DNA from 4 places in the Desulfobaculum senezii genome. Region 1 is predicted to be linked to each of the others. Evidence: predicted binding sites of a transcription regulator. Region 1 holds the regulator's gene; each other region holds the start of a gene.
The links. The regulator sigma-54, encoded in region 1, starts transcription at its own class of promoters, with help from an activator protein. The targets are predictions, from matches to a motif close to CTGGCACGGNNNNTGCTT.
Positions count from the first base shown of each region.

Region 1 (7,504 bases):
GTGCGGCAGAATCTGGAGATTATTCTGGAGCAGAGCGGGCTGGACAGCGCAGAGCAGAAGCGGCGCGCGGACCAGCTGCTGGACGAGCTTGGCATCACGCGCCTTGCGGACCAGAAGGCCATGCACCTCTCCGGCGGTGAGCGCAGGCGGCTCGAGATCGCCCGCGCGCTTATTCTGAATCCGAAATTCATGCTGCTGGATGAGCCTTTTGCGGGGATTGACCCCATCGCCGTGGATGACATACAAGGAATTGTACGCGGGCTGAAAGAGAAGGGCATTGGCGTGCTCATTTCCGACCATAACGTCCGCGAAACCCTGCGTATTTGCGACAGGGCCTACCTTGTCTACGAAGGCCGCATCATCCTGAGCGGCACTCCGGAAGAAATTTGTGCCGATCCTAAGGCTCGCCGGGTCTACCTTGGCGAGACGTTCTGCCTGTAACCTTCCGGAAATTCTATATAAATCCCTATATTCAAGAACCTTGCCAGTCTTGGTTGCAAGCTTGTTGTGAATGTGGCATGGTGCTTGTGCGGTCGGTAACGAAGTCCGCACAAGCACCATTTTTTTTAGATGCCGTAGGCACTGTCGCACTTCCGCCCCCTTTGACGGGGCAGCCTGATACGGAATCTGCAACGCCAACATTTCGCAAGAAGACATAAGCCAACATGGCACTTGAACTACGACAACAACTCAAGCTCTCTCAGCAACTGGTCATGACACCGCAGTTGCAGCAGGCCATCAAGCTGCTGCAGCTCTCCCGCGTGGAGTTGGTGGACATGGTCCAGCAGGAACTCCTCGAGAATCCCCTTCTGGAGGAGGCCGCCGTCGAGCCGTCGCAGGAGAAGGCCGAGGCCGAGCAGGACGCCCGGTCGGCAGAAGCCGTAGATAACGGCGAAGCCATGGCCGATGGCGTTGGCGATCAGGACGCGATGCAGGGCGCGGATTGGGAAAACTACCTCGGGGAGTTCTCTTCCACGGGGCGGCAGTCCTCGGCGCGTGAAGCGGAAATCCCGGAGGAGGGCTTGTCCTTTGAGGCCCGCCTTTCGTCCAAGCCATCGCTGGAAGGGCATCTGGAATGGCAGATCCGCCTCTCGGACATGACGCCGGAGCAGGTGAACATCGCAGAGGTCATCCTTGGCAACCTTGGCTCGCAGGGCTACCTGCAAAGCACCGTTGAGGAAATCGCCGAGGAAGCCAAGTGCTCCGTGGACGCCGTGGAGGAAACGCTGCACCGCGTCCAGCGCATGGACCCCGTGGGCGTTGCCGCCCGCGACCCGCGCGAGTGTCTGCTTGTGCAGCTGGAGGTCAACGGCTACGACGACCCCATCCTGCACTCCCTCGTCAGCGACCACCTGGAGGACCTTGAAAAGCGCCGCTACAAGCCGCTGGCGCGCAAGTTCCGCCTCACCCTTGAAGGCCTCAAGGAATACCTCGACTTTCTGCAAACCCTCGACCCCATGCCCGGTGCTGCCTTTGGCAGTGGCGAGGCGCAGTACGTCAGCCCGGATGTGCACGTCTACAAGTACGAGGATGACTTCGTCATCGTGCTCAATGACGACGGTTTGCCGCAGCTGACGGTCAATGATTTCTATCTTGATTCCGTGAAGGATGGGCGCGGCGCGCCGGAGAAGGAATACCTGCACGAGCGCCTGCGTTCCGCCCAGTGGCTGATGAAAAGCCTGTACCAGCGCCAGCGGACCCTCTATAAGGTTATGGAGAGTCTTGTGCGCTTCCAGCGTGGGTTCTTTGAGCATGGCGTGACCCGTCTGAAGCCCCTTATCCTCAAGGATGTGGCCGATGACATCGAGATGCACGAATCCACCATCAGCCGCATTACCACCAGCAAGTATGTGTCCACGCCCCATGGCGTGTTCGAGCTGAAATTTTTCTTCAACAGCGCCCTCGGTATGGACGACGGATCGCAGGTCGGCTCCGAGAGCGTGAAGGCACACATCAAGGAACTCATCGGAAAGGAAGATACCAAAAAGCCTCTTTCGGACGAGAAAATCGCCGAGATCCTCAAAGGGCGGCTTCAGGTCAACATCGCACGGCGAACTGTTGCCAAATATCGCAGCTCCCTCGGCATACCGTCCTCCTCCAAACGCAAGCAGGTCTTTTAGGAGGGGCGGAGCGGCGACAACACCCTTTATTTTCAGGCTGAATGCAAGTACACTTTCCTCTATGGTGAGTATTCGATCCAACCCCAGCAGTTAAGGAGGATCGTCGATGAACATCAGCTTGACCTTTAAGAATTTCGAGCCTTCGGACCATCTCAAGCAGTATGCCCGCAAGCGCTTTGAAAAGCTGATCAAGTACGCCGATACCGGCAATGCCGAGTTGCAGATCAACCTGAGTGTGGAGAAGTTTCGCCACATCGCGGAGGTCTCGCTTGCCGGGGACAATATGAACATGTCCGCCGTTGAGGAATCGGAAGACATGTACTCCTCCATCGACCTTGTGCTGGACAAGATGTCCGCACAGGTCCGCAAGATGCGTGAAAAGGACAAGGACCGCCGCCGCGCGCGCGATACCGTGCGCCAGGAGGACGTCGCCGCCCTTGGCGGATTCGACGCCGAGGACATGGACGCCGCATCCGGCCCTGTCATCGTGCAGGCCGACACCTACACGCCCAAGCCCATGATGGCCGACGAGGCCGCCATGCAGCTGGACACCTTCAAGTATGATTTCCTCGTGTTCCGCAACGCTGAAACCGAACGGGTCAATGTCATCTACCGCCGCAAGACCGGCGAGTACGGCCTCATTGATCCCGGGATGTACGAATGAAGCTCGGAGATTTTGTCGATAGCGATTTGATATTCCCTGAACTTTCGGCCAGAACCAAGTCTTCGGTTCTGGCCGAACTTGTGGCCGGGGCTGCGCAGCATGTGCAGGGCATTGACCCTGAACAGGCCAAGGACGTCCTGCTGGAACGGGAATCCCTCGGCACCACTGGAATCGGCGACGGCATCGCCATCCCCCACGGCAAGCTGGAGGGGCTGGACGACATCGTCGTCGTTGCCGCCAGAAGCCGCGAGGGCGTTGACTTTGATGCGCTGGATTTTAAGCCCTGCCACATCTTCTTCCTTGTGCTTGCGCCGGAAAAGGTGGCCGGGATGCACCTGCGCATCCTTGCCCACATCTCCCGTACCCTTAAGGATGAGAAGTTCCGCACGGCCTTCTTGGAGGCTGGCGATAAGGACGAACTGGTCCGCCTTATCAAGGGAGCCTAAGCATGGAACCTGTCGTGCCGGGAGCGGCCACCGAGCCGGATTTTCCCGTCATTATCCTCTCTGGTCTTTCCGGAGCGGGCAAATCCACTGCCCTGAAGGTTTTTGAGGACCTTGGCTTCGTCTCCGTGGACGGGTTGCCCCCGGATGTCATCCCCGAATTCGTGGACCTGTTTCGCCGTCAGAAAGAAGTGTACCACCGAGGATTGACCCTTGGGCTGGACGTGCGTCACTCGGACTTTACTGCCAAATGGGAACAGACACGGGGTATCCTTGCCGAAAGCGGCGTGGAGCCGCGCGTGGTGTTCATTGAGGCGGGAGAGAATGTCCTGCGCCGCAGGTATGCGGCCACCCGCCGTCCGCATCCGCTGGAGCAGGGCGTTGGGCTGGACCGCGCCCTTGTGGAGGAGCGCCGCCTGCTCGCCCCGGTGCGCGATTTGGCCGAGCTTGTCATCGACACCTCGGATTATTCCATCCACGACCTGCGCCGCACGTTGCAGGAGAAATGGAATTTCCTGCAGGACAAATGCTATGGCCTGCACGTGTATTTGGTGACCTTTGGCTTTAAGCACGGGGTGCCAACGGACGCGGACCTTGTCTTTGACCTGCGCTTTTTGCCGAATCCGTATTTTGAAAAGTCCCTGCGGAGCCTCACGGGCCGTGACAAGGCGGTTTCCGATTTTGTCCTGCGCTCGCCAGAGGGCGGGGAATATCTTGAGAAACAGCTTGATTTCCTGCACTATGTCCTGCCGTGCTACGCGCGGGAAGGGCGGTACAGGCTGACGGTTGCCATTGGGTGCACCGGCGGCAGGCACAGGTCCGTCGCCGTGGCCGAAGCCGTCTTTGACTCTCTGCGTCAGGCAGAGTATTCCGTATTTCTTGAGCACAGGCATCTCGACCTCGAATGAGGCGGGTGAAGGACGAAATTCCATTCGCGCCGTAAGTGGCGCGCTAGCGGGTATCATGAGCGAAAAGACAACCAAGACAGTCGGTGTGGTCATCGTCACCCACGCGGAGTACGGCGAGCATTTGCTGAATGCCGCCGAGGTCATCCTTGGCGAGCAGGAATACTGCGAAGCCATCGGTGTGGGCGTGGATCAGGAGATGGACGAAATTCTCCAGAACCTGCGCGAAGCCGTGGAGCGCGTCGATGCAGGCGCCGGCGTACTGATGCTGACCGACATGTTTGGTGGCACTCCCACCAACCTCAGCCTGTCCCTTATGGGCTCCGGGCCGCTGGAGGTCATCACCGGCGTGAATCTGCCCATGCTGCTCAAAGTGCTTGGTACCCGATCCATGAAACTGAAAAGCCTTGCCAGCGAAGCCGCAAGCGCCGGCTGTCAGGGTATTGTCGTCGCAGGCGAAATTCTGCGGCGCAAAGTCGCGGAAGGCTAAGATGTATTGGGTGCGCGTGGACAACAGACTGATCCATGGTCAGATTATCGAAACGTGGCTCCCCTTCACCAAGTCGCGCTGGATTGTCGTGGCGAATGACGACGTGGCCCACGACCCATTGCGGCAGGAAATTATGGGGCTTGCCATCCCACACGGGGTGGAGAAGTGTTTTGTGGACGTGGCGGGGCTCGCCGCGTTTATGCATGCCAAGTTCGGGCCGGACCCGGACCCCGATGTGTTGGTCCTCTTCGCCTCGTGCGAGGACGCCCGCCGCGCCCATGAAGATGGCCTCGGCTTTGGGGTGCTCAACCTTGGCAACCTGCACTACGGACCGGGCAAACAGCAACTGTGTGCCCACGTTTCCCTCTCCGAGGAAGACAACGACTGTCTTGGCTATTTCTCGTCCACCGGCGTGGAACTCGACTTCCGCTGCGTGCCGACGGAACCCGTGCATGTGAGACGAACATGGTAGGAACTCCGCTTGCGAGCATTGCCACGGTTGTGGCGGTCGGTTTTTTTTTGCCCTGAGCTCTCTCGGGCGTTTTGCCGTCACTGTCGGCATCATTGAACGCCCCATGGTGCAGGGCCTCATCTGGGGGCTTGTCACCGGCGATATGACCCTCGCCCTCAGTGTTTCCGCATTTTTTGAGCTGTTCTGGCTCGACCTCATCCCCGCAGGGACGTTTATACCTCCCAATGCCGCGGCGGCGAACCTTGCCGCGCTCACTTTGGTGCACTTTTTTGGCTTCACCACGCCCGCCGAGGTGGTGTTCCCATTGCTCTTCAGCTTGCCCCTTGGGTGGATAGCGGCGCGGGTGGAGTACCTGCACAGGAACTTCCAGAACGCCTCCTACAATAGCTTGCAGGCGCAGGTCGGCCTGAGCGCCAGCCCCAGCGACTACGCGCCGGGTCGCCTTGTCAGGCGCTCCATCATGCAGATGGGCGTCTTGTCGTTTGCGTTTTTTGAGGCCAGCGTTCTGGTGCTTATCGTCATCGTGAATTTCTTCCTGATGCGCGGCTTCCTGCATTTGCCCGCGGACGCTGTTACGTGGGGGCATTTGTGGATTGCCGCCTCCATTGGGCCACTGCTGTCCCTGCGCTCCGCCAAGGCTTATGCCCTTATCTTTGTCCTTGCCGGCGGCATTGCCGCGCTTGCGGCGCTGGGGACGTTTTAACCCCCAGACCAATTGCGGCAGAATTTCTGCGACCAACGGCCCGTATGAGTACCCTCATGCGGGCCGTTTTTGCGTCTGGCAGGAGAGAGCGGACAGGCGGGCGATTTCGAAAAACTCCGTTATGTCAATGGGTTGATTTTTGATTGTGGGCCCGATATCTGTCGGTTTATCGATATTTTTAAGCGGCGTGCTTTTCTTGTTCCTTTTTGCGCAAAGTTTTTGTAGGCTCAGAGCCGCCGGTTGGCGGGAAATGGTCCAAAAGGCCCGTGATTCCCATACATTTTTTTTGAGTGCGTAGGCTCTTGGCAGGACAAGACCTTTGTGCTATTTGGCACAAACTTACAGCGTCAACTTGCCTAAGCTTTCGCGCTAAATCCATTGTTAGGAGGATTTGTCAATGTTAGTTCTCGGTCACATGAATCCTGATACTGACTCCATCGTCGCCGCCATTGCCCTTGCCGACCTGCTCAGCAAGCGTGGCATGGAAGCCAAGCCCGTCGCTCAGGGCGAGGTTACCCCCGAATCCGCTTTCGTTCTGGAAAAGTTCGGTCTGACCGCTCCTGAGGTTGTGACCTCCGTGGCTGGCCAGAAGGTCGCCATCGTCGACACCACCGAGCTGACGCAGCTGCCCGCCGACATCGCCGAAGCGGAAGTCGTCGCCGTGGCCGACCACCACAAGCTGGGCGACCTGGCTACCCCGAATCCGCTGGAAATGTGGGTGTGGCCCGTTGGCTGTACCTGCACCGCACTCAAGGGCATGTACGACTACTACGGCATCGAGATCCCCAAGAGCATCGCTGGTGCCATGGTTTGCGCCATCCTGTCCGACACCGTTATGTTCAAGTCCGTCACCTGCACCGACGCCGACAAGAAGGCCGTTGAAGAAATGGCTCAGGCCGCCGGTATCTCCGACGTGACCGAACTCGGCATGGAAATGTTCAAGGTGAAGAGCGCCGTCGACGGTGCCCCCATGCGCGACCTCGTGTTCCGCGACTACAAGGACTTCGACATGGCCGGCAACGGCGTTGGCATCGGCCAGCTGGAAGTTGTGGACCTCGACATCCTTAAGCCCTACGTGGACGGCCTGTACGAAGAGATTCAGAAGGTCAAGGACGAGAAGGGCCATCACACCGTGATGCTCATGCTCACCGACATCATGAAAGAAGGCACCGAGATGCTCTTCGTGTCCGACGACAAGGAAGTCTTCAAGAAGGCTTTCGGCGTGGACGCTGGCGATCGTTCCTTCTGGCTGCAGGGCTGCATGTCCCGCAAGAAGCAGGTTGTTCCGGACTTCCAGGGCAAGGCTTTCGCCTAACCCAGTCCGTTCAGTCTGACTGAATAGAGCACGCATCAGACCCGGCAGGAATTTCCTGCCGGGTCTTTTGTTATGCCGTTATGTGGCCGATAGGTGGATGGTGTCAGCGTGTCGACACGTCTCGCTTGCAGTCTCTTCTGCGCAGGTTTGAATGTTACGCCCGCGTCTGAAGCCACGGTCTGTCTGCTTGCCGTGTCGCTCCCTACGTCGCGCCGAGCCTCGGGAAGGGCTGCTGTCTGCGGAAATTCACTGACGATCGTTGCGGGCTGGTATGGATCGTGCATTTATGTGAGGCAGAGCAGGAGAAATGTCAAAATTTTCTGGGAGGATGTTGAGAAGACCGTGTTCACTTTGGCGATATACGTTTTTCTGTAAAACGCCTCATAACAGAA
Region 1 is NZ_BAAHYU010000002.1:1,565,369-1,572,872, forward strand. It holds gene lptB (LPS export ABC transporter ATP-binding protein) at 1-441, shown strand, start outside; gene rpoN (RNA polymerase factor sigma-54) at 666-2,120, shown strand; gene hpf (ribosome hibernation-promoting factor, HPF/YfiA family) at 2,227-2,784, shown strand; gene ACYQ2T_RS07800 (PTS sugar transporter subunit IIA) at 2,781-3,230, shown strand; gene rapZ (RNase adapter RapZ) at 3,233-4,135, shown strand; gene ACYQ2T_RS07810 (PTS sugar transporter subunit IIA) at 4,191-4,622, shown strand; gene ACYQ2T_RS07815 (PTS sugar transporter subunit IIB) at 4,624-5,094, shown strand; gene ACYQ2T_RS07820 (PTS sugar transporter subunit IIC) at 5,183-5,797, shown strand; gene ACYQ2T_RS07825 (manganese-dependent inorganic pyrophosphatase) at 6,189-7,112, shown strand.

Region 2 (7,504 bases), on a different contig from region 1:
TCGCGCCCAGCAACCGGCAACAGGTACTGGGAACAGCCATTTTTCCCTTTCGAAAGCACATTCGCGCAGGACGTGACCACAAGCCCTCCCGTGCAGAGAGTACAGAGTCTGGGCATACATTCCTGCTGCTTTTCTACTATAAAAAAAGCACTTTGAACACGCCGGTTCACACACTGCCAGCGCCATCCCCGATCACCGGAGCAAAACGACGCATTTTGCGCCAGAACCAGACCAAAACGGGCGCAAAAGTCGCCTGTTATGGGCGTTTTCTGGCAAAAGTGACCCTGTAATGTGAATTTGTCTCTAGACTTTGTGCATCAACAGGGGTATTCAGCAATGCTTATCCACAATCGGGGTTTCAGGACTGTGGTTTCGTTGTGAAAAGTTCCACTTGGGAGGGAGCTTTCTCAACAAAACCGGCACCGTGCCCCGACGGTGCATAACGAACCGAGACGAACCCAAAAGGGGTTGCACACCTCAGGGGTATGCAATGGGCTCTCCCGGTTCAGCAGAACCTAATCGCATAGGGAAGGTGAATAATGACTGAAAGAGAACAGTGGGGTTCGAGGATCGGTTTCATCCTCGCGGCCGTCGGCTCCGCCATCGGCCTCGGCAACATCTGGCGTTTTCCGTACATGGCGTATGAAAACGGCGGTGGCGCATTTCTGATTCCGTACATCTTTGCCATGCTGACTGCTGGCATCCCCTTCATGATCCTTGAATTCGGCCTTGGCCACAAATTCCGCGGCAGCGCTCCCAAAACTTTTGCCGCCATCAATCCCAAGTGGGAGTGGCTGGGGTGGATGCAGGTGCTGGTTGCCGCTGTTATCGCCGTGTACTACGTGGCGATCATTGGCTGGTCCATCGCCTACACCGGCTTTGCCGTCACGCAGGCATGGGGAACCGCGCCCAAGGATTTCTTCTTTGGCGAATTCCTCGCGCTGACGGGCTCGCCCTTTGAACTGGGCAGCCTGCGGCCGATCATCCTCGTTGCCACCATTGTCGCATGGGGCGTAACGTGGGCGGCCTGCATCTCCGGCGTGAAGGCTGGCATTGAGCGCGCCGTCAAGGTGCTGATGCCCACGCTGTTCATCCTGCTGATGGTCATGATTTTCCGGGTGGTGACCCTGCCCGGCGCCAATGAAGGCCTCAACTGGCTCTTCAAGCCCGACTTCAGCGCACTGAGCAACTATAAGGTCTGGGTGGCCGCCTACGGACAGATTTTCTTCACCCTGTCCATCGGCTTTGCCATCATGATCGCCTACTCCAGCTACCTGCCCAAGAAGTCCGACATCAACAATAACGCCTGCATGACGGTGTTCATCAACTGTGGCTTCTCCATGGCCGCCGGCGTGATGATCTTTGCCGTCCTCGGCTACATGGCCGCCAAGCAGGGCGTTGGTGTCAACGAAGTGGTGTCCGGCGGCGTGGGACTGGCCTTTATCACCATCCCAACCGCCATCAACCTGATGCCCATGCCCGCCGTGTTTGGCACGCTGTTCTTCCTGGCGCTGACCATGGCCGGCATCAGCTCGCACATCTCCATTGTTGAGGCCTGCATCTCGGCCTTCATGGACAAAATGGAATGGACCCGCCGCAAGACCGTCAACATCATCTGCGGCACGGGCTTTGTGGTCTCGCTGGTGTTCTGCTCCGGCGCGGGCCTGCTCATCCTCGACATTGTCGACCACTTCATCAACAACTTCGGCATCATGGGCGGCGCAGTTGTGGAGATCTTCCTCATCACGTGGCTGTGCAACCTTGATGTGGTTCGCGACCACGTGAACCGCAACTCCGAATTCTATGTTGGTACGGTCTGGAGCGTGTGCTTGCGCTTCGTCACCGTGCCCATGCTGGGCTTCCTCTTCGTCACCAACCTCGTTGGCGACCTGAAGGCCCTGTACGGCGGCTACTCGCTCATCAGCATCGTGTCCTTCGGCTGGCTCGTCTTTGCGGCCACCGTGGTCATCGGCATCGCCATGCAGGCCAAGACCAGCCCCGCAGGCTACATTGGCTACACCGACAACTCCCTCAAGAGGTAAAAAGATATGACGACCGGAGCAATCATCATGATGGTCATCGGCCTTGGCATCACGTGGGGCGGCGCCGCCCTTTGCCTGAAAAAGGCCATGAAGAAATAGCGACCCTTTCGCTACTGCAATGGATGGGAGAGTGCCTGAGGGCGCTCTCCCTTTTTTTATGCGCGAAGCGCGGCAAGGGCGCACCGCGCGCCGTTTTTCATGCCCCCTTGGAGCGGGGCGCCTGCTGAAACAGACCCCAAGGCGCTCCGTACAGGCCGCCCACTCATCCCAAACGGCAATGCGCCGGCACGACAATACAGTCGCACAGACGACACACAACACCACACGCCGCCCAATTTCGCGCCACTTGCAAAGGCGAGCGTATGGGTTTTATACGTTTTTGCATGGCGTTTTCGCCTCTGCGGCAGAAAAAGCGCATACGCATGCGATACACTCAGATTGTTGTGCGTCTGGCTGGCGCTGGCAGTGGCAGGTTGCGCGCTTTTGCGCGTAGCCGCCCAAAGCCGTCGTTGACCCCCTAGCGGCGGAGGCGTAAGCCGCCAAGCTGCGCTCATGCGAGGTCGAGCGCTCTACTACCACCCTAAGGAGATACACATGACCATCGAGGCACTGACACGTGTCCTCCAAGCCTGCATCAGCCCTTGCGTGCTGATATCGGGCGTAGGACTGATTGTCCTTTCCATGACCAACCGGATAGGCCGACCCATCGACCGCATCCACGTCCTGCAGGACAGGCTGAAGACAGCATCCGAGTCCGAAGCCGTTTTGCTCCACAAGCAGATTGACCTGCTGTTCAAGCGCTGCCGCGTGTTGCAGACCGCCATCAGCCTTGCGCTGTCCAGCGTGTTCTTTGTCAGCGTCATCATCTTGTGCCTGTTTGCCACGTTTGTGGTGGAGCTTCAGTTGCAGAACATCATTGAAGCCATGTTCTTTGCCGCCATTATCTGCTTGGTCTTTTCCATGGTCTTCTTCCTGTGCGACATCCGCATGACGCTCAACTCCCTGCAGGTTGAGCTGCACCCGCACGCCGCGTCTTCCGACACGTAGCGCCCAAGACTTTGTCTGACGCAAAGGGGCGCGCCATGCGCCCCTTGCGACGGCATAGCCGCCCCACGCGCCCGCGCCTCTTCTGTCCATATCTGCCCAGCTGACGCGGCGCTTGCCCCGCGCGTTCACCGCGCGCCACGCACAAAACGCGCGCAGCGGCGCAATATGGCCGCGCACGCGCTCCGCGTTGCAACTGTTTTCCACTCCGCCGCCAGCTTTAGGCTACACGCCCTCGCGCATCAGGGCCGTAAAGGCGGCAATGGCGTCATCCACCGTCCCCGTAAAGGGGTAGGAGACCTTCACGCCCGCCTCGCGCAGGGCGCGCGCCGCCTTGGCGCCGCAATTGCCCGCCAAGACCGCCTCCACGCCCTGCTCCGCCAGCGTCCGCGCCACATTGACGCCGCAGCCCTCCTGCTCGTCCCTATGGGGATTGGGCACGGCGGTTTCCTCGCCAGTGGCGGTGTCGTAAATATAAAAGTAGTCGGCGCGCCCAACCACCGGCTCCACACGCGCTGTGCGCGTGGTCCCCGCACTGCAAATGGCAAATCGTGTGTATGTTTTCATGCCCGGAACATAGCAAAGCCAGTGCCACAGGCTCAAACATCCTGTTTTCTCGCCATTTTCTCATTCAAGCCCGCCGCATGGCCCCGCAAACAGGGCGCAAAATGCGCCGCCTGTCTTTTTCCGCGCCCCACGGGGATATTCAGCGGTGTGCCACATTCCGTTTCGTACGCAACAATATGGGGCAATCCCAATCTAGCACCGGAGCCAGCGCGTTTTGGAGCAAAGCACTATTGACGCATCCGCACCGGGCGTTTATCCAAAACCACAAAGTAAACGCTCTCCTAACAAAAAACGCGTAACCTGCCGATATCCCCTGCACAAGGAACATCGTTTTACGCAAACGGATGAGGAGACGGGCGATGCGATTTTCATCCGCAGCATGCTGGTGACGGCGCCACCGCACCAACGACGCACTGGGCACATGTTCTGGAGGACTGCACAACACATAACCCGCTTGCCATACGAGACGAGCGCAACCCGTCAAACATCCGGGCCACACATCGCGCCACGCCGTGGGGGGCACGGCGCACCCGGTTTTGATGGTTGCCGCGCAGAGAAGCCGCGCGGCAGAGCAACGGAGCAGAGTCGTGAAGATAAAGAGCATAGCAACGGAATTTATTCTGGCAGTCGTCGTGGTGGTGGGGCTGTCCGTCGCGGCCATTGTCCTGTACGCGAACCACGCCATCTATCAGCTGGAGCTGGCGAACAACACCGCGTTTATGAACAAGCTGGCCGACTCCCTCGTGCAGGAGATTGACGACTTTTCAGGGGAAGGCGTGTCCATCGCCAGCAGCCTTGCCGGACAGCGCGGCATGATGAACGCCGCCGTGCGCGACACCGCCTATATCGTCAACAGCCAGTTGCGCGACATCGTCAAATCCAACGACAGGCTGGACACCGTTTTGCTCTTCAACCGCAACGGCAAGGTCGTCTCCGGCTTTGATGCCAACGGCCAAAAGCTCCGCGGCAAAATTGTGAAGGACGAGCCCTATTTCAGCGGCATCGCCAATGGCGACGAAGCCTTTGTGGACAAGAACCTTACGCCCTCGCCCTTTACCGGCGCCACGGTGATGAACATTGCCGCGCCCGTCACGCGCGGCGGCGAGTTGGTGGGCGGCATTCTCGTCTGCGCCAACTGGGACAGGTTTGCCGCCAACGACATTCTGTCCCTGACCATCGGCACCAATGGCTACCCCATCGTCTTTGACCAAAACATGCGCACCATCGCCCACCCCGACCCGGCCCTCATGTTCAACGCCCCGCGCGGCAGCGCCTTGGAACAGCAGATTCAAAACGTAGGCAACGGCACCACGGAATACACCTTCGCCGGCGTCACCAAGCTCGGCGTCTTCCGCCGCGCAGAAGGCATGGGATGGAGCGTTTTGCTCAACGCCCCCAAGGCCGAACTGCTTGTGAAGGTTACTGCCATTCGTAACGTTCTGCTGTGTATCGGCGCGGCGGCCATCCTCTTCGTCATCATCGTCATGGGCGTGTTGTTCCGCCGCCTTGTGGTCCGCCCACTTGCCGCCATCAACACCTTTTCCGAACGCGTTGCCGCCGGCGACCTCAGCGCCACGCTCACCGGGTCCTTCACCCACGAAACGGCGCGCCTCGCCAGCCACATCACCGCCATGACCGAGGAACTGAAAAGCAAACTCTCCTACGCACAGGGCATTCTCGGCGGCATTGCCATGCCCTGCGCCGTGGCCGACACCGCCGAGCGCATCACCTTCCTGAATGCCGCCATGGTGGACGCCGTAGGCCGCACAGGCGCGCCCGAGGACTTCCACGGCATGACCACCGGCGAGTTCGCCTTTGGCGACGCCTCGCGCCCCACCGTCCTCGGCAAGGCCCTGAAGGAAAATACGCAGATTGCGAACGAAATGGACTTCGTCACGCAGCAGGGCGACAAGCGCGTCTACTCCGTGGTGTCCACCCCCATTCACGACATGAACGGCGCCAGCACCGGCGCCATGACCATGTGGTTCGACCTCACAGAAGTTCGCCAGCAGCAGCACGCCATTGAGGAGCAAAGCGCCGTCATCGCGGATGTGGCCTCCCGCGCCTCGTCCGTGTCCACTCAGGTGGCCTCTGCCTCCGAAGAGCTCTCCGCGCAGGTGGAGCAGTCCTCCCGCGGGGCGCAGGAGCAGCGGCACATGGCCAGTGAGGCCGCAGCCGCCATTGAGCAGATGAACGCCTCCGTGCTGGAAGTGGCGCGCAACGCCACCAGCGCCGCCGAAGTGGCCGAACGCACCCGCACCACCGCCGGGGAAGGCACCGAGGTCATCACCGCCGTTATCGAAGGGTTCGAGGAAGTCACCTCGGACTTTGCGTCCCTCGACACCTCCATGCAGGCCCTCAGCGAGCAGGCCGCGGGCATCTCCACCATCGTGCAGGTGATTGAGGACATTGCAGACCAGACCAACCTCCTCGCCCTCAACGCCGCCATTGAGGCCGCCCGCGCCGGTGAAGCCGGGCGCGGCTTCGCCGTGGTGGCGGACGAGGTCCGCAAGCTGGCGGAAAAGACCATGTCCGCCACCAAGGAAGTCGGCCACGCCGTCAAGTCCATTCAAAACAGCACCGCCACCACTGTGGACGGCATGCACCGCTCCCAGCAAGTGATGGAAGGCATCTCCGCCCACACCGCCAACGCCGTGGCCGCCCTTGAATCCATCCGCGGCATGGTGGAAGAAACCACCGCGCAGGTGCAGTCCATCGCCAGCGCGGCCGAGGAACAGTCCGCCGCCAGCGAAGAAATCAGCCACTCCGCCGGCGACATCAACCGTATTGCCGGAGAAACCGCAGAGGCCATGGGGCACTCCTCCACATCCGTCACGCAACTGGCGCAACTGGCCAGCGACCTGCAAGAAATGATTGCTTCCGTGAAGCAGTAGTGCGCATCTCCCCTCTTCACCACAAGGGCCGAGTGGACACTCGGCCCTTTTTTAGCATAGACAACGTGCCGATCATGCACACTTTTCCACCGACAAAGCGCCCCAAGCGCTTTCCCCCGGTTGACGCAGTTCCCCTCAGAGGCTAGGACCTGTGTGAGCACCCAATCCGCATAAGGAAGGACCGAACCGAGTGAGCGAAACAACACGACATAAAATACTCGACGCCGCGGCGCGCCTGTTTTCCGAACGCGGCTTCAACAATACCCCCACCAGTCTGCTGGCCCGCGAAGCCGGAATATCCGAAGGCAGCATCTACCGCCATTTCACCTGCAAGGACGAAATCTTCCTCAGCCTCATCACAGGCGTACGCGAGGAATTGGAGCTGGCGCTCAAAGACGCCATGACCCAAAGCCACTGTCAAAGCGGCCTCGCCCGCATCAGCTGTGTGGTGGAGGTCTACTCCAACTACGTCCGTGAAAACCGCCGCAACTTTGCCCTCATCTTCCGCGACGCGCCAACCCGCGCCGGGGACAATGGCTCTAAAGTACAAGACGAACTGCGCGCCATTCACGACTTCATCCTCGGCAGCATCCGCCGCGCCCTTAAGCAAGGCATCGCCGAAGGCTCCATCCGCGCCGATATCGACGTCGTCACCACCAGCGCCATGCTGTGTTCCCTCGTCCTCGGCCTGACCCGCATGCGCTTTTTCGACTTTTTGCCCGACGACTACGTTGGCCCCGATGCCGTGCGCGAAACGCTGGAGCGCCTGCTCTCCGTTTAGCGCCCACACATCCCACGCCACAAAAAATAATGAGCCGGGGCGGCAATGCCGCCCCGGCTCATCTGTACTCATCACATGCCGCTGCCCAGCAGCGGCGCACAGCGCGTTAGCCGCGCTCGCGGATGTGGATGAGGTGGTAGCCAAACTGGGTCTGGATAGGACCATGGACGGAGCCC
Region 2 is NZ_BAAHYU010000001.1:139,142-146,645, reverse strand. It holds gene ACYQ2T_RS00635 (glycosyltransferase) at 1-116, opposite strand, end outside; gene ACYQ2T_RS00630 (sodium-dependent transporter) at 540-2,042, shown strand; gene ACYQ2T_RS00625 (MetS family NSS transporter small subunit) at 2,049-2,141, shown strand; gene ACYQ2T_RS00620 (DUF2721 domain-containing protein) at 2,637-3,089, shown strand; gene ACYQ2T_RS00615 (NifB/NifX family molybdenum-iron cluster-binding protein) at 3,312-3,653, opposite strand; gene ACYQ2T_RS00610 (methyl-accepting chemotaxis protein) at 4,241-6,547, shown strand; gene ACYQ2T_RS00605 (TetR/AcrR family transcriptional regulator) at 6,738-7,328, shown strand; gene ACYQ2T_RS00600 (peptidylprolyl isomerase) at 7,435-7,504, opposite strand, start outside.
Region 2: the regulator sigma-54 is predicted to act here: its motif matches at 3,664-3,681, upstream of ACYQ2T_RS00615 (NifB/NifX family molybdenum-iron cluster-binding protein).

Region 3 (7,504 bases), on a different contig from region 1:
GGAGCTCCCCGGCATTTACCGCCAAAGCGCATGGAACCTCAATGTGACAAGCCTGCTCCTGCCCGCAGGCCTGACCCAGCGGCACTTTGACGTCTGGGCGGCTGGCGGATTCCTGCTCACGGACGACACGCCGGGGCTGGACATCTTCCCGGAGGAGCTCACGCGCGAAATCACCTTTGCCGCGCCCGGCGACATCACGAAGCTCGCCAAACGCCTCGCCCCGGGCTCCACCCTGCGCAAAGACCTTACCGCCGCATGGCACCGCCATATCCTCGACCAGCACACCTACGGCCACCGCGTGCGCCGCGTGCTGGATATCCTCGGCATCGATTCCAGCCCCACCCCAAGCCCAATTCCCTAACCCCGCCCCCACCACCACACAAAATTTCCCCTTGCATCCCGCTGCGAAGGAGCGTAAATCCATTTCCGTTCCACGGAACACCACATGGGGATGTAGCTCAGTTGGGAGAGCGGCGCGTTCGCAACGCGTAGGTCGTGAGTTCAAGTCTCATCATCTCCACCAGAAATGACAAGGGCCTAGAGGCAATGCCTCTAGGCCCTTTTTCTTTTTTGGGGCACATGCGCTGTACGACTACACGAGGCTCACCGCCTTCAAGCCGTCACACATCGCAATACCCATGCCTTCGTCGTTGACCATTCGCAGTTGCAGATCAAGGTGGTAGCGTTCGGACATCAGCACTTATGGAATCCCCTCCCGCGTGTCTGGGGAACCGGCCAACGCACCGAACACAGGCCCCATCACACCAGCGCCCGGCGGACGGCTTCAATGCCGCGCTCCTCCAAGAAGTGCGGCACGCGCTGCATGGTGAGGGCGTTTTCGCGGTAGTAGTCGAGGAATCGGGCGATGAGGTCGAGGGCTTGCTCGGCGGATTGTTCCTCCGCCAGCACGTCGGCAACCCGCGCGCTGCATCCTGAGCTTCCGCCAACGAGCACGGTCCAGCCCTTGCGGGTGCCCACCAGCCCAAGGTCCCGGACGTAGCTTTCCGCGCAGCAGATAAAGCATCCGGACACGCCCAGCTTCAGCTTTGCCGGGACCGTGGCGCAGGAGAAACGCTTTTCGACTTCTGCCGCCATCTCCAGCGCGTCCTGCACGCCATACTGGCACCACTGGTTGCCGGGGCAGGCCTGAACGTAGTGCCCTGCGACCTTGAAGGGCAACTCGTCGCACACGGGGCCGACGTCGTCCTCCTTGAGGCCGATAAGCGTCAGGCGCTGGCCGGAGGTAATTTTGAGGACAGGGACGGCATACTTGCGGGCCACCCGCGCCACGGTCTCCAAATCGTCGGGGGTGAGCATTCCCGCTGGCGGCGTTACCCGCACACCGTAGGTCTTCTTGTCTCGCTGTTTGACACAACCGCTCGGGAGTTCGAACATTTTGGCCTCCTTGAAACAGTCTGCCGCAGCCTTCTGCGGATAGGACGTTATGCCTCTCGGCACCCACTGACTTCTCCACTCAGACCACACAGTCTGCCCAAGGCAAGGCATCAGAGCAACGGCTATATCACTTAAATAACTGTAAAAAAGTAGACACATTCCTTTCGCTTCGCCCCCCCCCTGAGCCCGGAACGACGCGACCTAGCGCCTCCCTGCGCCCACAGCCAAACATACGAAATCGCCCTCCCGCGCTTGCCCTACAGGCCTCGCCCTGCGGGCCACCAACGCAGACCAACCAGCCAATCCCCAGCCGCCAACGCCGGCAACTCCCCCGCCGCGCCACCTGCCGCTGGCGTCACGCCACTTCGCCGTGGCCTCTTGAGTTTCCCGGACGGCGGACGTATCCTCACTCGCCACGCCCACAGACACTCAGCGCCATGGAGCACAGCATGCCCGCAGCACTTCCCGAAGGCGAATACGTTGGCACCCGCTTCAAGGGTGAGGATTTCGCTGATGCGGACCTTTCTGAAATCGAATTCTACAACTGCACCTTTACGGACTGCGTCCTCCAGACGGCCAGCCTTCGGTTCAGCTTTTTTGAGAAGTGCCGCTTTGAGCGGTGCAACATGACGCTGGCGGAATTTCGCGGGGCGCGGATGGTGGACGGCGTGTTCAAGGACTGCAAGCTCCTTGGCATCAACTGGGGGGAATGCGGCGGATTCTTCCGGGCCAGCTTTACGGACTGCCTGCTGGACGAGGCCTCCTTCGCCAATATGAACCTGCAACGCATGCGCTTTACAGGCTCAACCTTCCGGGGCGGCACCTTCTCCAATACCAACCTCTCCCTCGCCAGCTTCGAAGACTGCGACCTTGAGGGCTGCCGCTTTAGTAACGCCAACCTCTACAAAACCGACTTCACCACGGCCCGAAACTACTTCATCAGCGCCGAGGACAACACCATCACCAAAGCCAAATTCTCCCTCCCCGAGGCCGTCTCTCTGCTGCGCAACTTTGACATTACGCTTGTGTAGATTTGGCCTGATGTGCAACATTTTCTCACTCCTCCCGGTGAATCATTCTCAATTTTATACAAACACCTTCCTTCCCCTAGCATACGAATTTGCATCGTACAGTTTCAACCAACGGCTATTTGCTAGACAAATTTGATTTAGCTTTTGACCATTGCGCTTGACGAGTAAAACGCATCTCGCCTATTATTTTTTTTTGCTATAATTTTACACTTTTCACTCAAACGCTCTAGCCTCACTGCACAAAACTCATCCACGACCCTTTCCATTGAAAGCTTTCTGTACAACTAATCCATACTTGAACATCGCAACATATTTCACGTTTTACCAATTCACAACGCGCAATTCATCGTTGCCAAACCAAATGGACACACCAATGTTTTCTATAGAAGATTTTAAATACCTTTGCGGTGAGAAATTCGCAACACATCGAAAATTCGCTTATTCTTCTCCTGCAGGCAAAGAGACTCGTATCGGATATATTCTTTCAAAGTCCAAAGGAAAAAAAGTTATCCATTTAGGCTTTGCGGACCACAATGCAGAAGTCATCACAGAAAAAATGGAGAAAGGGAACTGGCTTCACAAAAATATATGCGAAGTATCTACCCGATGCATTGGAATCGACATCAATGAAGAAGCGACAGAATTTGTCAAAGACCAGTACAATATTTCAGACATATATGCGGGTGACATTTTCACTGATGACTTTCCTGCTCTTTTTGAAGAGGAATGGGACTACATCATCCTTGGCGAAATCCTGGAGCATGTCGACGATCCCGTGTCTTTCTTGACTCGACTCAAAAATCGCATTGGCCCAATTGCAGAGAAAATCATCATTACAGTTCCTAATGCGTTTCACTATAAAAATTTTAGAAACGCATGGAAAGGTACAGAAGCTATAAATACAGACCATAGGTATTGGTTCACCCCATTCACACTTGCCAAAGTCATGACTCGCGCGAACATATCTATTGACGAGATTGTCTGCACTCAAGACAACTCATTCAAAACTGTTCATAACATTTCGTGGTACATTCGTCGTTTTCATCCAATGTTACGCTCTCGTATTGTAGCATGCGGGACTTTCAATTCGTAACATCCCCACCACAACAACAAAAGGCGGGACCGCTCAGGAGCGGTCCCGCCTTTTTCATACGGGGGTGGTCAGCGCGGGGCTGACTAGAGGCCGAGGGCCTCGCGGATGGCGTCAATGCCGTGGGCTTCCACGAAGCGGGCGACGCGCTGCTTCTTTTTGCCGTTCTCGCGGTAGTAGTCGAGGAAACGGTCGATACAGTCCAGCGCCTCTTCGGTGCTGAGGCCCTCGGTGAGGACGTCGGCGATGCGGGCACGGCTGCCGGAGTTGCCACCGAGGACGATGGTCCAGCCCTTACGGCTGCCAACAAGGCCAATGTCACGGACATAGCTTTCGGCGCAGCAGATGGGGCAACCGGACACGCCAAACTTAATTTTGGCGGGCACTGCGGCGCTGGAGAAGCGCTGGTCGATGGCGTCGGACATGGCGAGGGAATCCTGCGTGCCGAACTTGCACCATGCATTGCCGGGGCAAGCCTGCACGTAGTGGCCCGCCAGCTTGTAGGGCAGGGCCTCGCAGGCAGGATTAACGGCTTCTTCCTTCAGGCCGATGAGTGCAAAGCGCTGGCCAGAGGTGATTTTCACCAGCGGCACATTATGCTCGCGGGCAACCTTGGCCACGGCTTCCAGTTCATCGGGGGTCACCACGCCGGAACGCGGGGTGATGCGCACGGCGTAGGTCTCCTTATCGCGCTGCGCAATGCAGCTCGCGGGGAGGTTAGACATCTGGATTCTCCTTGAAATATGTGTCCCGCAGGGCTTGCGGGCATGGAGTTCTGGGAAATTGCCAAGGCGCGGCAGTGCCGCGCCGAGCTGTGCACTCTGCCCAAAACCGCGGCGCACTGCAACCGCAAATCCCCCCTCGCACAGGGCTATCCAGACGCACAAACGGCCCGAAGTCCGCAGGACTCCGGGCCGCAAAAGATGATGGCCGCCGCTGGTCAGTGGACCTTGCCGCAGCAGGAACCGGGCACGCAGCCCTTGTCCGAAGGACGACTGCCACAGCACCCGTGCCCGCCGGCATCCGGCGTGCGGGATGTGCTGCGCCCAACGCTTGAGGCACTGGTGGACAGCAGACGCTCGCCGCCTTCAGCGCCGCAGAATTCGCACGGCTGGACCGGGGCGTCCCCAATCTGCAATGCCTCATAGACCTTGCCACACGACGGGCACTTGTATTCATAAATCGGCATTCTTTCCCTCCTGAACTCTGCGCCCGGAAGCGGACCTGCTTCCGGGCGAATTGTGTAGACGTTTCCCCGCGCGCGTCGGCGCGGGATGGGGGCTAGTCGTCGCCCTCGCGGCGCAGGGCCTGACGCAGGGTGGCGGCCTCGGTTTCCAGCGCGCTCAGGCGCTGCTCCAGCGCGGCGCGCGAGCCTGCCGGAGCGCCGCCCCAACCGCTCCCGCGCCCCATGGCGCGGCCGCCGCCCATGCCACCACGAAAACCACGGCCACAGCCGCGTCCCATACCGCGAGGCGCGCCGCCCGTAGGGCCAGCAGGCCCCGCCGAGCCACAGCGCCCGAAACCGCCGCCAGTGCGCGGTCCCTGACCAAGAGGACCTGTTCCATCGAACCCAGGCATAGCGTTCCTCCTTTGCTGTTGTGACTGCATGGGGAAGAAACGCGTCCATGCGCTTCTTCTTCCTGTCTCCACAGCACAAGGCATGCCACAGGATGTTTTCCTATTATATAAGGCGACTATGCGCAGCAACAGTCACCTCACCCCGAGGACAAGGCGCATTTTTCGCCCTACACCAGCCTCAAGGCGGCGTACTCTGCGCCCCTCCCCTTACTTGGTGCGCACCCGGCGCGACACGGGCCGCGGCAGGCCCTGCTTATCGCTCCAGCCGGTAAACGCCGCGCCATACCGGAGGGGCAAAGGAAGCACGGTCTCCGGATGGGCCGCCGCATCCTGCAGCCCCCCAAGGGCAACAAAACGGCTCGACGCCCCATCCACCGCGCCAAGGCGCCGCCGCAACTCCCGCCACGACTGCGCTGGGTCCGGCCCGGCGCAAAGCCACAAAGACGGCACCTTCAGCCCCTCCGGCGCCAATGTCACCTGCCCGGTGCGGCGGGCTGGGCCGCGCGTCACAAGGGAGCAGACCAAAAAGCCCTGCTCCAGTTTCTTCGCCGCCAGCAGGGCCAGCTCGGCCCCGCCCTCGTCACCCCACAGCCCGACGCGGGATTCGGACAACTCCATCGCCGCGCGCAGGGCGCTGTGCGCCGCGAGGGCGTCGCTCACCTGATGCGCCCGGGTCAGCGGACCCGTCACCACGTCCGACCCGCCGCATCCACGCCCGTCGTACACCAGCACCGCGCACCCACGCAGGGCCAGCAGACGCGCCATGGACAGGGCCGATTCCTGCGGGGTGCAATGCTCACAGTGCACCAGCACAAACGCCGCGCGAATGGGCACATCCGGCCTGCGCACGATGGTGCCCTGAAGCCGCACTCCCTCATTGGTGATGGTGATTGGCTCCTCCGTAAAGGTAATGCGTGTGCCGTATTCCATGGGCGGATCCGGCGGCATCCACATCAGCTGGGCGGGCTTTTTGATGAGCGGATTGTTGTACCTGTCCTTCTTGGGCAGGATGGTCACGACGCCTTCCACAGGTTCCTCGGGCAAAAAGTCGGCCCCGTAGGCAAAAACCATTTCCCCATCGCGCCGCAGCGCCTTGAAGAGCCCGGTTTGCGAGTCGTAGAACAAGAAGGCGTCAAAGGCGTCGCGGCCGTCAATGATGCTGACGAAACGCTCGCCGCCCATGTGGTAGTGGCCGAAATAATCGCCGGGCACAAAGGTATCCGCGCCGCAGCGCTCCAGCGCAAAGGTTTGGGCGAATCCCGCAAACCCGCGCAGGCCGCCTACATGCACGGTTCCATCCTCGTCGGTGTAGGCGCCGGGCATGGCGGGCCCGTCATCTGGTGCGGGCTGTGAAGGGGCGGGCTTTGGTGGCGGAGGTGCAGACGCGGCGCCATGGCTGCTCACGGCCTTGGGAGCGCTGGGCTGCGGCGGCCCCGTATCCGGCAGAACAGCTGGAGGGCCAGATGGGGGATCAGATGCCGGAGCGGATGGCGGCGCAGAGGGCTCGGAAGACGCCGCCGGACGCGGCGCGGGCGGCGGTGTCTGGGGCTGTGGCGGCGTCGCCGTCACGGGTTTTTTCGCCGGATGGGCGGTGGTCTGCTCCTGAGGCGGTTCTGGCGGCGGCGGAACGGGCGGCGTCGCAGGGTGCTGGACCTCGGCCACCAGCGGCGGCACGCGGTCCACAATGTCCACGGTGTAGACGTCCGGACGCATGGGAATAAGCCGCAACTCCACGCCAGCGAGCCAGATGGCGGCGGCAAGCACCGTCACATGCAGGGCCGTGGACGCCACGGCGCAGAGTATCCGAAGCCAACGCATCCAGCCGCTCCTTCACGGCGCGCGGCGCGGCGGTATGCCGCACCCGGCGCGGGTCCCTCCAGTCTACACCAGTTCCAGAGCGGCATAAAGCGCAGTATCTTCATATGTTGCACGCCGTTGCGCCACGCGCCGCGAAAATCCTGCCCCTTCGCGGCCACCCGCGCCCAGCTTCCCCAGCCGCCGCGCACGCCATAGTCAGCCCTTGCCTCCCCAAATCCGGGCCACTATGCTGACCCGCAGGAGACGCCAATGAACCACCGCATCCACAAAAACGTCACAGACTACTACGACGCCAACGCCAAGACCTTCACGGCCGAGACCAAAGACCTTGACCTCTCCCACGCGTGGGAGCCGTTTCTCGCCGCCCTGCCAAGCCCAGCGCGCATACTGGACGCCGGATGCGGCTCCGGGCGCGACGCCCTCGTCTTCCTGCGGCGCGGACATGATGTCACGGCCTGCGACGCCTCCGCCCGCATGGTGGCCGAAGCCCGCGCGCACACGGGCCTGCCGGTGCACCACATCGCCTTTCACGACATTCCGTGGCAGCAGGCCTTTGACGGCGTGTGGGCCAATGCCTCGTTGCTGCATGTGC
Region 3 is NZ_BAAHYU010000003.1:936,465-943,968, reverse strand. It holds gene ACYQ2T_RS13185 (glycosyltransferase family protein) at 1-361, shown strand, start outside; tRNA gene ACYQ2T_RS13180 (tRNA-Ala) at 448-523, shown strand; gene ACYQ2T_RS13175 (nitrite/sulfite reductase domain-containing protein) at 760-1,395, opposite strand; gene ACYQ2T_RS13170 (pentapeptide repeat-containing protein) at 1,845-2,426, shown strand; gene ACYQ2T_RS13165 (methyltransferase domain-containing protein) at 2,800-3,519, shown strand; gene ACYQ2T_RS13160 (nitrite/sulfite reductase domain-containing protein) at 3,603-4,241, opposite strand; gene ACYQ2T_RS13155 (FmdB family zinc ribbon protein) at 4,457-4,705, opposite strand; gene ACYQ2T_RS13150 (DUF5320 domain-containing protein) at 4,798-5,094, opposite strand; gene ACYQ2T_RS13145 (alpha/beta hydrolase family protein) at 5,302-6,912, opposite strand; gene ACYQ2T_RS13140 (class I SAM-dependent methyltransferase) at 7,162-7,504, shown strand, end outside.
Region 3: the regulator sigma-54 is predicted to act here: its motif matches at 5,166-5,183, upstream of ACYQ2T_RS13150 (DUF5320 domain-containing protein).

Region 4 (7,504 bases), 230 kb from region 1:
CGTAGTCCTCAAGGTAGTAGTCCATGATGCGCTGCAGCTTTTCACGGGGGATGCTGGTCTGGTCGCCGCGCTCACGCGGGGCCTTCCACAATTCCGTGGCCGCCAGCACCTTCCACTCATCGGGCTTCAGGTTGCCCACGGGGGACGCAATCTCGCCAAGACGCACGACATCGCCCTGCACCACTGCGGCGTCCCGGACGGCGATGCGCCACGTTGGCCGCGTCTCCCCGGCCTGCGCCACGGCAACGAACAGCCAGCACAGCACAACCAGCGCCCCAATAAGGGTCGCCAGCACCGGAGCAAAGTCCGACAGCCTGCGTCCTGCTGCGGTGTCGCGTGTCATATTCATCGCATCCTCCTTGGCTCGGTCATGCTATCGCTTCAGCTGGTTGGCAATCTGGAGCATCTGGTCCGAGGTGGTCACAGCCTTGGAGTTCACCTCGTAGGCGCGCTGGCCAACGATCATCTGCACCATTTCGTCAACGATTTCGACGTTGGACATTTCAATGAAACCCTGAGCGACGGTGCCAACGTTGTCCTCGCCCGGGGTGCCTTCGGTGGCGTCGCCGGATGCCTCGGTCGGCAGATACAGGTTCTTGCCGATGCTGTTGAGGCCTGCGGGATTGACGAAGGTGTAGAGCGGGATATCCGTTGCCGCCAGTTCCTCGCCGTTCTTGTCCAAGGCCGCCATATGGCCCTTGTCCGTGATGACGATGTTGGCGGTGTCCACCGGCACGGTGAACTCGGGCTGCAGGGTGTAGCCGTTGGCCGTCACAACAGTGCCCTCGTTGTCCAACTTGAACGCACCGGCACGGGTGTAGGCCTGCTCACCGTTCATATCCACCTGAAAGAAGCCATCGCCCTCGATGACCATGTCCAACGGATTGTTGGTGTTCTGAAAGTCACCCTGGGTGAAAAACTTGTGTACCGTCGTGGGTTTGACACCCATACCAACCTGCAGGCCGGTGGGGGTGAAGCCGCCGCCGTCGGTCGGGGAACCCGCCATTTTGAGGTTCTGGTACATCAGGTCCTCGAACTCCGCCCGGCTCTTTTTAAAGCCAATGGTATTCACGTTGGCGAGGTTGTTCGAGATGACGTCAATGTTGAGCTGCTGGGCGACCATGCCCGTCGCGGCCGTCCATAAGGATCGCATCATGGTGAGTAGCCTCCTGATCAGACCTTGCCGACCTTATTGATTGCGTTGGAGTCCGTCTCCTTCGACGTGGTGATAACCTTCTGATAGGCCTCGAAGGAGCGCTGGGTTTCGATCATCTTGACCATTTCGGTCACGACCTCGACGTTGGGGGCCTCGAGGTAGCCCTGTGCCACCTGCGCCTCCAGTGCCGGTTCTTCAACGGCCTGACGGTCGGGGTGGATTTCGAAAAGGTTCTGCCCCACCTTGCGCAGGGCGGTCAGGTTGCTGACCGTGGACAGCTGGATGGCGTCCAGCGCCTCGCCGTCGGCGAAAATCTGACCATCCGCCGTCACGCTCAGGCGCGTGCTGGGCGGCACGGCAATGGGGCCGCCCTCGCCGAGGAGCTGATGCCCGTCCGCGTTGACGATGATGCCGTCCGGCCCCACGGTGAAGTGGCCGTTTCTAGTGTAGTAGTCGCCGTTGTCGTTGCGGACCTTGAAGAAGCCCTCGCCCGAGATGGCAAGGTCCAGCGGGTTGTCCGACTTCTTCATACTCCCCTGACTAAAATCAATGCGCGACTCCGCTATGCGGACTTTTGACAGATAGTCCGGTTCCGGGAAAAGCGGCTTGGAACGGACGTTCAAAACCGGTTCCCGAATCACGTCATGAGCGAAACGAACGAACACGTCACGAAAGGCCATCCGGTCGCGTTTGTAGCCGGTGGTGTTCACGTTCGCCAAATTATTGGCGATGGTGTTCATGCGGTGCTCTTGGGTCAAAGCCCCGAAAAGCGCGCTATACATACCGTCTTGCATTTTTCCGCCTCCTTGGCGCGAGTTTCCTGTGCCTAGAGAAGCAAGTACCGCGCCAAAAGGAATTCGGTATGCCACAGCATTTTTCTGCGTCTGCGCCGGCGCGCACCAAAGCCCGCCGCATGAGAACCATTCTCATACGGGATTTCTCTTTCAAAAGGGTTTAACCCTGTTCTATATTATGGTAATTGATTGCGTGTTGGCGGCTGCGCCCACGCAAAGCCGTCCGTGAATCCGGCATTTTTTCTGCGCGAGGCAAAATCAAAAATTACCGGATTTTACCCTGGACGCTTGACAAGGTGCCTCAATTTGGTATTTCGTCTCGTTCCGAGGCGCGGGTGTAACTCAGCTGGTAGAGTACAAGCTTCCCAAGCTTGGAGTCGCGAGTTCGAACCTCGTCACCCGCTCCAGAACTTCTAACCCCTCGGATCTATTCCAAAATGAGACGAGTGGACCTCGCGGTCCACTTTTTTTTTCAGGCAGATCACACTATGAACACACATCTGATTCAGGAACTTGATGACCTGATCAGGCCCATGGCTGAAGCACAGGGCCTGTGGTTGTGGGGCATCGACCTTGCGGGCAACGACAACCGCTCCGTCCTGCGCGTGTACGTTGAAACAGACGACGGCGTCACCATCGCCGAATGTGCACGCCTCTCCCGCGACCTCAGCGTGGCCCTTGACGTGGAAGACCTCATTCCAGGCAAGTACACCTTGGAAGTCTCCTCGCCGGGACTGAATCGCAAGTTTTTCTCTGCGGACCAGATGGCTGCCTACGTGGGCCAGGATGTGTCCGTTACCCTGCTGGAGCCTCTGGAAGGCCAAAAGGGATATACCGGAAAGCTCGTCTCCGTCGATGGGCAGACCATTACCATTAATGATGGGACAGATGCACTCTCGTGCAACTGGGACGAGATTAAGAAGGCTAACCTCCGCTATGCGTTTCCGGAACCCGGCGCCAAGGGGAGAAAAGGCTAGGACTTCAATCGGCAAGCCGAGCTTGGAGGTTTTTCCATGAGTATGGAACTGAAAAAAGCCATAGAACAGATCAGCAAAGACAAGGGCATCGACCGCGACCTGCTCGTCGATACCCTTGAAGAAGCCGTTCGCTCCTCCGTCGTACGCAAGTACGGCGATGACATCGACATCGAAGTCAGCCTCAATGAGGAAACCGGCGAAATCGAAGTATATCAGTTCAAAGCGGTTGTCGCAGAGGTCAACGACCCGGCAACCGAAATCACTATCGAAGACGCACAGGAACATGATCCCGGTGCGCAGGTTGACGACGAGCTGGGCTTCCGCCTGAACGTCGAAGACCTCGGACGCATCGCCGCCCAGTCTGCCAAACAGGTGATCATCCAGCGCATGCGCGACGCAGAGCAGGAAATCATCTACGAGGAATACAAGGACCGCGTCGGCGAAATCATCAGCGGCATCATCCAGCGCCGCGACAAGGCCGGCTGGATCATCAACCTTGGCAGAACGGAAGCCCTTCTGCCCAAGGACCAGCAGATTCCCAGAGAGCGCTACAAGCGTGGCGACCGCGTGCAGTGTTACCTCACCGAGGTACGCCGCGAGGGCCGTGGCCCGCAGGTCATCGTGTCCCGCTCCTGCCCGGAGTACATGTCCGCCCTCTTCAAGAGGGAAGTGCCCGAAGTGGCAGACGGCACCGTGCGCATTCTCGGTGTCGCCCGCGATCCGGGCAGCCGCGCCAAGGTTGCCGTCCAGTCCAGCGACAGGGACGTCGATCCCGTGGGCGCATGTGTCGGCATCCGTGGCTCGCGCATCCAGAACATCGTTCAGGAACTGCGCGGCGAACGCATCGACATTGTCGTGTGGAGCCCGGATGTAGCAACCTACGCTGTCAACGCCCTCTCCCCCGCCGTTATCTCCCGCATTACGGTGGATGAGGAAGAGAACATGCTTGAAGTCGTCGTGCCCGACGATCAGCTCACGCTGGCCATTGGCCGCAAGGGGCAGAACGTCAAGCTGGCCGCGCGCCTCTTGGGTTGGAAGATCGATATCTTTACTGAGTCCCGCTACGGCGACCTCCACGCAGAGCTCCAGCACCTGGAGCAGATTGCCAGCGTGGCCGAGGTCCCCGTGGAAGAGTTCCTTGCCGCTGGCTTTGATTCCGTGGACAAGCTGGATTCCGCAGAGGATGAAGACCTGCTCTCCATTGAGTCGCTGTCCGAATCCCAGATCGGTGATGTCCGCTCCGCTATCAACCTGCTGCGTTCGTTCCAGGCTGATGAAGCCGAGGGCGACGAAGAAGATGAGGTATCGGCGGAAGAGTTCGCCGAAGTCGCAGCCGCAGAAGGTGACGAAGTCACTGAGGAAACTCCCGAAGAGGAGTAACGGATGTCCGTCCGATGACGGATGCCGTATCGAACACGATGGAAACACGGAACAGACATGTCCCCGTACGCCGGTGCGTTATTTGCGGCCGGCGGCTCCCGAAGCACGAGCTTACGCGCTATGTCCGCTCGGACGGGGACACGCCTGCCCTCTTGCGGGACGAAACGGGCACACTGCCCGGCCGAGGGTATTATCTCTGTTCCGATGCAGACTGCGGCAAGCGGTTTCCCAAATACAAGGGCTGGCGCAAGAAAAGCCAGGGGGTTAAACATGGAAGAAAAATTTCGGGTTAAAGACATATCAACGGAGCTCGGGGTTACGAACAAGGATCTGCTGCACGCATGCCGCGAGCTCGGTATCCAAGTGAAGAGCCACATGAGCACGTTGACCGCCGACGAGGTGGCGACCGTTCGCTCCAAGATGCAGGATACGTCCGCATCCGGTGAGGTGGTTCGGAAGGAAGTACAGCCCGGTATGGTCGTTCGCCGACGCAGAAAAAAGGTCAAAGAGACCGATAAGCCCGCCGAGGCAACGGAAGAGAAGGCTTCCGAAGAGGCTCCCAAGCAGGCCGCAGCGCCCGAAGGCGCTGACGACTCGGCCAAAGCGCCACAGGCCGATTCCGAATCTGCCGACGCTCCCGAAGCCACTGAAGAGCCCGCCGAAAAGCCCAAGACCGCGGCCAAGGCTAAGCCTGCCAAACCCGCCAAGAAATCCGAGCCGAAGGTCAAAGTCATCAAGCCCAAGAAAGAAAAAACCCCTGAGCCCGAAGTGATCGTAGAAGAGAAAAAGCCCGCATCCGAAGCCGTGAAGACCCCCGACGCCGTTAAGGCAGCCCCCGCCACCGCCGCGCCCGAAGCCGAAGAAAAGAAGGCTGAAGGTAAAGACGCAAAGGCTGGCGCAGCCGCCAAAGCCAAGGCCCCCAAAAAGGACGCCGAAGCCGCACAGCCCGCAGACAAAGCGCCCGCTGAATCCGCCGACAAGGCCAAGGATTCCGAAAAGCCCGAGGCCAAAACGGCCAAGAGCGACGACAAGGCTGCCGCTGACGACGACAAAAAGGGCAAGAAAAAGAAGAAGACCAAAAAGAAGGACGCTCCCGTAGCGCCCAAGGTCCGCGTTATTTCCCGTCCTGACCCCAATGCGCAGCCCGCACGCCCCGCGCCCACGCGCCCGGCTGGCGGCGACTCCCGCAGAAACGGTCGCCCTGCTGGTGACAACCGCCCCGGCGGTCGTCCCGGTGGACCCGGTCGTCCTGCCGGTGGACGCCCCGGCGGCGGCGCTGGCCGTCCCGGTGGTGGACGTCCCGGTGGCGGCGCTGGCCGTCCCGGCGGCGGTGCTCCCCGTCCCGGTGGTGGTCGTCCCGGCGCGCCCGGCTTTACGCCCGGTGGTGCCCCCGCAACGCCGCCCACGAGTGAACAGCAGCGCCGCAACAAGAAGAAGAAGGACAAGCGCGTTGTCGACTTCTCCAAGAAGTCCAACGAGGATCACTTCGGCTTCCAGAAGCGCAACCGCAAGAAGAAAGGCCGCGGTGGCGCAGATGCTTCGCAGCATCAGGTCAGCACGCAGCCCATCAAGGCCGCAAAGCGTAAGGTCAAGATGGAGGAAGCCATCCGTCTGTCCGACCTCGCCAAGCAGATGGGCACCAAGGCTCAGGCGCTTATCAAGGTGCTCTTCGACCTCGGCGTGATGGCGACCATCAACCAGTCCCTGGACTTCGAGACCGCAACCCTCGTTGCCGCCGAATTCGGCTACGAGATGGAAAAGGTCGGCTTCTCCGAGGCCGAATACCTCGCGCCCGAAGAAGCGGATAGCCCCGAGACCCTCAAGCCGCGCGCTCCTGTCGTGACCATCATGGGCCACGTTGACCACGGTAAAACGTCTCTGCTGGACGCCATCCGCAAGTCCAAGATCACCACTGGAGAGGCTGGCGGCATCACCCAGCACATCGGCGCGTACGACGTGGAAACCGACCGCGGCAAGGTTGTCTTCCTCGACACCCCCGGTCACGAAGCGTTTACCGCCATGCGTGCCCGCGGCGCTCAGGTGACGGACATCGTCATTCTGGTTGTGGCCGCCGACGACGGCGTCATGGACCAGACCCGCGAGGCCATCAACCACTCCAAGGCTGCTGGCGTGCCCATCATCGTGGCCGTCAACAAGATGGATAAGGAAGAAGCCAACCCCGAACGCGCTCTGCGCGAACTGGCCGACCACGGCTTGGTTCCTGAAGACTGGGGCGGCGACACCATCTTTGTGAACGTGTCTGCCAAGACCGGCATGAACCTCGACACTCTGCTCGAAATGGTTCTGCTGCAGGCCGAGTTCCTGGAACTCAAGGCCAACCCGGACAAGCGCGCTGTCGGCCACGTTGTCGAAGCACGTCTGGACAAGGGCCGTGGCGCTGTCGCCACCGTGCTCATCCAGGGCGGTACCCTGAATCAGGGCGACGCCTTTGTCTGCGGCACCCACAACGGCCGCGTCCGTGCCATGCACAATGACAAGGGCAAAAAGATCAAGATGGCTGGTCCGTCCATCCCTGTGGAAGTTCAGGGCTTTGACGGTGTGCCGGAAGCCGGTGACGAGTTCATCTGTGTTGAGGACGATAAGGTTGCACGCCGCATCGCCAGCGACCGCCAGATCAAGGAACGCGAACGCGCCCTTGCCCGCGAGTCCAAGGTGACGCTGGAAAGCTTCCTCGCCTCCCGCCCCAACGCGGACGTGCAGACCCTGAACCTCGTGCTCAAGGCCGACGTGCAGGGCTCCCTGGAAGCCATTACCGAAGCCGTGCTCAAGCTCTCCACCGACAAGGTGAAGGTCGATGTTGTGCACAGCGCCGCCGGTGCCATCACGGAATCCGACATCCTGTTGGCCGCCGCATCGCAGGCCATCATCATCGGCTTCAACGTGCGCCCCACGGCAAAAATCAAAGACGTTGCCGACTTGGAGAACGTGGAAATCCGTTTCTACGACATCATCTACAAGCTCGTCAGCGACATCAAGGACGCCATGACCGGCATGCTCGCGCCTGTCATCACCGAGAAGTACCTCGGTCAGGCCGAAGTCCGCGAGACCTTCGGCATCCCGAAGGTCGGCACCGTAGCCGGTTGCTTCGTCGTGGACGGCGAGCTGCGCCGCAACGCTGGCATCCGCCTGCTGCGCGACGGTGTGGTTATCTACACCGGCAAGCTCAACTCCCTGAA
Region 4 is NZ_BAAHYU010000002.1:1,333,365-1,340,868, reverse strand. It holds gene flgA (flagellar basal body P-ring formation chaperone FlgA) at 1-349, opposite strand, end outside; gene flgG (flagellar basal-body rod protein FlgG) at 374-1,156, opposite strand; gene flgF (flagellar basal-body rod protein FlgF) at 1,174-1,950, opposite strand; tRNA gene ACYQ2T_RS06820 (tRNA-Gly) at 2,282-2,357, shown strand; gene ACYQ2T_RS06815 (ribosome maturation factor RimP) at 2,439-2,927, shown strand; gene nusA (transcription termination factor NusA) at 2,964-4,307, shown strand; gene ACYQ2T_RS06805 (YlxR family protein) at 4,322-4,600, shown strand; gene infB (translation initiation factor IF-2) at 4,578-7,504, shown strand, end outside.
Region 4: the regulator sigma-54 is predicted to act here: its motif matches at 1,989-2,006, upstream of flgF (flagellar basal-body rod protein FlgF).